2 regions of the Lactobacillus gallinarum genome follow, and region 1 is predicted to be linked to the other one. Evidence: predicted binding sites of a transcription regulator. Region 1 holds the regulator's gene; the other holds the start of a gene.

What was found. Region 1 encodes Rex, which represses fermentation and respiration genes when NADH is low (regulators of the CRP and FNR family bind a similar motif). Its sites were predicted from a motif close to TTGTGAANTANTTCACAA; they were not measured.
Region 2: the regulator Rex is predicted to act here: its motif matches at 1,972-1,989, upstream of adhE (bifunctional acetaldehyde-CoA/alcohol dehydrogenase).

The regions. Positions count from the first base shown of each region.
Region 1 is NZ_NFKZ01000003.1:42,553-45,985, reverse strand. Features, by position in the region: gene B5E95_RS02055 (ABC-F family ATP-binding cassette domain-containing protein) at 1-1,540, opposite strand, end outside; gene B5E95_RS02050 (redox-sensing transcriptional repressor Rex) at 1,714-2,361, shown strand; gene B5E95_RS02045 (LytTR family DNA-binding domain-containing protein) at 2,501-2,959, shown strand; gene B5E95_RS02040 (LiaF transmembrane domain-containing protein) at 2,956-3,433, shown strand, end outside.
Region 2 is NZ_NFKZ01000033.1:7,064-10,496, reverse strand. Features, by position in the region: gene adhE (bifunctional acetaldehyde-CoA/alcohol dehydrogenase) at 1-1,941, opposite strand, end outside; gene B5E95_RS08825 (amino acid permease) at 2,255-3,433, shown strand, end outside.

The DNA.
Region 1 (3,433 bases):
GACTATTTCTAACAGAAACAATTTTATTAGCTAATTGATTAATGAAGTAACGGTCGTGAGAAACGAAGAGCAAAGTGCCATTGAAGTCTTTTAGTGCTTTTTCAAGCACTTCTTTTGCTTCAATATCCAAGTGGTTGGTAGGTTCGTCCATCAACAAGAAGTTATCGTGTTCAAGAGAAAGAACTGTTAAAGTTAATCTGGCTTTTTGACCACCGGATAGTTGTCCGACAGTTTTATCAATATCTTTAGCAGTAAAAAGAAAACTGGCCAAGATTGAACGAACATCACGTTCTGGCATTGTCTTATGACGATCCCAAACAGTGTCCAAAACGGTCTTAGAAGGATCAAGTCTTTGCAATTCCTGATCATAATACCCGATGTCTAAAGATGCGCCGTATTTAATGGAACCACCTTTAGGCTGCAATTGTTTCATAATGGTTTTAAGTAATGTAGATTTACCGATACCATTTGGTCCAATAATAGCTACACGATCACCTTTATTAATTTGGAAGGAAATATCACTAACCATTGTTTTGTCTGGATAACCAATAGTTAAATCGTTAAGAATTAAAACTTCCTTACCAGAAGGTCGCTCGCTATTAAAGTGAATTCGAACCTTGTTCTTATGCTTTGGTGGCTTGATTCGTTCGATTTTTTCAAGCTTTTTACGACGACTCTGAGCACGTTTGGTAGTAGTAGCTCTTACTAAATTCTTTTGAATAAATTCTTCGTCTTTTTTGATCTCGGCCTGTTGCTTTTCATATGCTGCTTCTTGATCTTTATCACGTTGTTCACGCTGCATTACGTAAGCAGAATAATTACCCTTAAATGGAGTTAATTTACCAAATTGCAATTCGAAGATTTGAGTTGCCAAATGATCTAAGAAGTACTGGTCGTGGGATACAACCAAAATTGCACCGCTATAGTTCTTCAAAAAGCCTTCCAACCAATCAAGCGTATCCAAGTCAAGGTAGTTAGTAGGTTCGTCTAGCAAAAGCAATGCGGGCTTACGCAGAAGCAACTTTACGAAAGCTAATCTAGTCTTTTCACCGCCAGAAAGGCTGCCAATCTTCTTTTGCCAAGTATTTTCTGGAAACTTGAAACCATTCAAGATACTCTTAATATCTGATTGGTAGGTATAACCACCTTTTTGTTCAAAAGCAAATTGCTTTTGGTCATATTGCTTAAGCAGTTCCTGGTCTTCGGGATGTTCCGCAATTTGTTCTTGCATGTGAGTTAAACTTTTTGCTTCCTTTATTAAGGGTGCAAAAACAGATTCCATTTCATCCCAAATGGTCTTGTCTTCGTTTAATGCATTTTCCTGAGCAATGTAACCTACATCAATGCCCTTGTTAACAGTGAATTCACCGTGAGTTGGTTCTTGCTCGCCTGTCATAATTTTTAATAGGGTAGTTTTACCGACCCCGTTGGGACCAACTAAACCGATTCGGGCATTAGAATCGATTGAAAAAGTAACATTTTTAAATAAAGTGTTGGCACCAAATTGTTGTTCTAAATCGTGTCCTTGTGCAATAATCATAATTTTTCACCTAACCATTATTCTACCATATGGTAGAAAGTGATCGAATACTAAATACATGTGAAAAATAATCTTTGTGAAAAATATATTTGGACAAACACCCTGTTAACAGGTATGATAGATATGCTTGATTGTGCATTCACAAACATGAAATACAGTTGGGGGCTTCTATTATGGATAGAATAAAAATTCCAAAAGCAACAGCAAAAAGACTACCTTTATATTATCGTTATTTGATCATTTTAAATGAAGAAGGCAAGGATAAGGTTTCTTCCACTGAACTATCTGAGGCAGTTCAAGTTGATAGTGCTTCGATTAGAAGAGATTTCTCATATTTTGGTGCTTTAGGTAAGCGCGGATATGGTTATGATGTAAAGAATTTGCTGAGCTTTTTCAAAAAGATTTTAAATCAAGATACATTGACAAACGTTGCTTTAGTTGGTGTTGGTAACTTGGGAAGAGCGTTACTTAATTACAATTTTAAGCGAAGCAACAATATTAGAATTTCTTGTGCTTTTGATATTAATAAAAAAATTACAGGTCGTATCCTAAGCGGCGTTCCTGTTTACGATATGAAAGATTTAAAGCAGCAATTAAGTGATCAACAAATTTCAATTGCTATTTTAACTGTTCCTTCAACCGCTGCCCAAAAGACTACTGATGAAATGGTAGATGCGGGAGTTAAGGGAATTATGAACTTTACACCGATTAGATTATCTGCTCCTGCAAGTGTAAGAGTGCAAAATGTAGATTTGGCAACAGAATTGCAAACATTGATTTACTTTTTAGATTCTGAAAAGCAAAAGAACGATGAATTATAATCTTAAAAGACTACTTTTCTAAATGAAAGGTAGTCTTTTTTTACCTCTTAGTCATGAAAATTGACCACTTAGTCTAAATAGCTAGTTTTCACGCAAGATTCTTGGTTTAATATAGTTAAGTCGAAGGGAGGGATGAAGCTTGAAGGTAAAATTAAATATTGATCCTAATCAAAAGGAGACAGAAATAGTTATTAATGCTTCGGAATTAACGCCAGAAATTGAACAATTGTATCATGCCTTGCAGAAACAAACGCCTAATCTTGAGCAGATCGAAGCTATCAAAGATGATGTCTCTTATTATTTGAATTTAAGCGACATCCTTTTCTTTGAAACTGACAGTAAGATCGTCATGGCTCATACGACGAAAAATGCTTATCAAGTTAAATACAAATTGTATGAGTTAGAAGATATATTGGGCGGCAATTTTATGCGAGTAGCTAAATCTACTATTTTGAATTTGGATAAAATATATGCCATTACACGTTCGATTTCTAACTGTCAGATTAAATTTGAAGAATCATATAAAACGGTCTATGTATCGCGGCATTATTATCGTGATTTGCGTAATCGTTTAGAAGAAAGAAGGAATTTTCAATGAGAGGTAAATTGGGACGAGCTTTTTGGGGCATCTTCTTTATTGCCTGTGCATTGTTTGTAGTTTTAAACCAAATGGGGATTTGGACTTACAGACTAGGGTTCTGGGCTGCGATTGGGACAGTGATTTTTGCAATCAGTTTATTAGATGGATTAATTAATCGTCGGATCACTGAGAGTGTCTTTTCCGTTGCGTTCATTTTAATGATTTTCGCTGAACCACTACATATTACTCGGTTGGTACCGTGGACTATTTTACTTGCAGCAGTCCTAATTTCAATTGGATTGGGGATTATTTTTCGCAATCGATTTCATACGGTGGTTTATGCAAATAAGAAAATTAAAAACTTTAGGGACAAAAGAGAAAATCTTACAGATCATATCTTTACTGATACAGTAAGCAAAGAACAAGGTTCTCATGTAGTAGTTGATCAAACTATGTCAGACACTTCTCGTTATATTCATTCTAAAGCACTAG
Region 2 (3,433 bases), on a different contig from region 1:
TTGGTCATCAACAATAGAAACATCTGGGGTCAAAGCATAGTCACAAAGGGTGTGCTTAATACCAGTCTTAGCATCGCTAATGACAGCGATTGGTGAAACTTCTGAACCAGTACCTGAAGTGGTTGGAATACATACAAGTTGAACGCCGTTAATCTTTGGGAAGCGAACTACTCTTTTTCTGATATCCAAAAACTTTTGATAAGCTTCTTCAAACTTCATTTCTGGATTTTCGTAGAATAAACGCATTACCTTAGCAGCGTCCATGACTGAACCACCACCGATGGCGATGACAACGTCTGGTTTAAAGATGTTCATTCTGTGAACACCGTCTTTAATTACGTCAGTGTTAGGATCAAGAGTTACAGCCTTGAATACTTCGTATTCCTTTTGGCCACGGCGCTTAGAAATAATGTCGGTAATTTCATCGGCAAAGCCTTGGTCAGCTACGCCTTCATCAGTAACGATGAAGAAGCGGTTAACGTTTGGCATGTGACGTAAGTAGTTAGCAGCATTGTGTTCGAAGTAGGTCTTTGATGGTACCTTTACCCATTGCATGTTGTCACGACGCTTGGCAACAGTTTTAATGTTAAGCAAATCGCGAGCACCAATGTTGTGTGAGAAGGTGTTGGCACCATATGAACCAGTACCCAAGGTAAGTGATGGCAACATATTGTTGTAAAGGTCACCGATACCACCAAGAGCAGCTGGTGAGTTAACCAAGATACGGCATGCATCCATCTTCATTGAGAATTCTTTGATTACTTTTTGATCACTTGAGTGAAGTCCAGCAGTGTGACCACGACCACCGTAATCAAGCAATTCTGAACAAATTCTGAAAGCATCATCATGATCTTTAGCACGGTATAAAGTGAAGACTGGTGAAAGCTTTTCAGCTGAAAGTGGGAATTTTCTACCAACGCCCTTGTATTCAGCAACAATAACCTTGGTCTCCTTTGGTACATCGACGCCGCAGAGCTTAGCAATTTCATAAGCTGACTTACCAGCTACAGGACCTGCAACAGTACCACGTCTTGGATCGATGAAGTGTTCTTCAAACTTCTTAATTTCTTCTTTGTTCAAGAAGTAGCAGCTCCACTTCTTGAATTCTTCCTTAACTCGGTCGTAGATTTCATCATCTACAACAACTGAGTTTTCAGAGGCACAAACCATACCGTTATCGAAGTTCTTTGACAAAACAATGTCGTAAACGGCACGGTCAATGTTAGCAGTCTTTTCAATGTAGGATGGGCCGTTACCAGGACCAACACCGATGGCTGGCTTACCTGATGAATATGCGGCCTTAACCATACCAGGACCACCTGTAGCTAAAATGGTTTGAACACCTGGGTTATTCATTAAATCAGTAGTAGCATCCAAACTTGGTTCTTCAATCCATTGAATTGCATCTTTTGGAGCACCCGCAGCAACGGCTGCAGCTTGAATGATCTTACCAGTTTCTACACAACACTTTTGAGCTTGTGGGTGGAAGCCGAAAATAATAGTATTTCTAGTCTTTAAAGCAAGCATAGCTTTGAAGATAACAGTTGAAGTTGGGTTAGTTACTGGAGTAACACCGGCAATAACACCCTTAGGTTCAGCAATCTTGGTTAAACCTAATTCCTTGTCTTCCTCAATTACGCCAACAGTCTTTTCGTGACGTAAACTATTCCAAATATTTTCACTAGCGTACATGTTCTTAGTAGTTTTGTCTTCTACTACACCACGCTTAGTTTCTTCAACAGCCATCTTAGCTAGTGGGTAAGCATTTTGTTCACCTGCAGTAGCAACTGCTTCACAGATCTTATCAACTTGTTCTTGTGTGAAGTTAGCCATTTGGTCTAATGCAACATGTGATCTTTTTACTAAATTATCAACCATGTCGTAAATTTGCTTTTTCTTCTCTTCCTCTGTTTGAGTCTCTTTTGGTTGTGTCTTAGCCATTATTTTATTACCTCTAAGATCTACTAATTCTTGTGAACTAATTTACAATGTCAACTATAGCACAATAAATTTAAAAGTAAACGCCATAATTTACGTAATTCACTAGTGAACAAGCATAAAAAATCACTCTATAATTTACTCTCAGACTAATGAAAGCGGTTGCTATTTTTACTAGTTTGTGAATTAACAAACATATTAATTTATATTATTCTTCTGAATTTTTTTAAAGCTTTCCTATAATCACTGGTGCTCGATTGCAAAAATGATAAAATATTAAGTACATGTGATAAAACTGAGAATATGGGGGAAATATATGAGTGAGAAAAAATCAGAGACTAGTTCTGGATATAAAAGAACCCTAAGCAATGCACATATTCAATTAATTGCTTTAGGTGGAACGATTGGAACCGGACTTTTTCTAGGGGTTGGTGATAGTATTCACCGCGCAGGTCCTAGCGTTATTCTGATTTATATCATTGTAGGTATTTTCCTATTCTTGCTTATGCGAGCCTTAGGCGAAATGATTATGTCCGACCTCAACAAGCATACTTACATTGATTTTATCGAACAATATCTGGGTAAAAACATCGGATTTATTACCGGATATCTTTATTGGATTAGTTGGATCACTTTAGGAATGGCAGAAACAACTGCCTTAGGAATTTATTTTGAATATTGGTTTCCCAATTTAAAACCATGGATTCCAGGATTAATTACAATTGCCGTTTTGTTGATCATCAATCTAATTTCAGCTCGTGTTTTTGGTAATTTGGAATTCAGTTTTGCCATTATCAAAATCGTGACAGTAGTTGCTTTTGTTTTATTGATCGCTTATCTATTAATCACTGGTGGTAAAACATCATTTGGTCCTGTTGCCTTTGCCAACTTAGATGATCACGGTGGTTTCTTTGCTAGAGGTACTAAAGGATTTTTGCAAGGTTTCCAAATGGTTATCTTTAGTTTTATTGGAGTTGAACTTATTGGTTTAACTGCTGCGGAAGCCCAAAATCCTAAAACTACCTTAAAGCAAGCAATTAATCAGTTACCTGTTCGTATCATTTTGTTTTATGTAATGGCAATCTTAGGTATTTTACTAGTGATCCCTTGGTCAAAGGTAGCAACTAACTCCAGTCCATTTGTTCAAGCGCTTGGAGCTACGGGAATTAGAAATGCGAGTTTAATCATTAACTTCGTAGTAATTTCGGCAGCAGTCTCCTCCACTAACAGTTTTTTATACAGTGCGGGACGACTTTTGTTCTCAGTTACTTTCCACGGCAAAGGCAAGTGGAATCAAACTTTTGGTCACCTATCCAGACGGCAGTTGCCACAAAATGCTTTAATTTTGTCAGCATTATTTATGGCCTGCGCACCACTGATTACCTTGATTATCGGCGATCAAGCCTTTAACTTTATTTCATCTACTTCAACAAGTATGTTCTTGATCATCTGGTGCTTAATGGTTTTGACTCACATTGCTTACAGAAGAAAAACA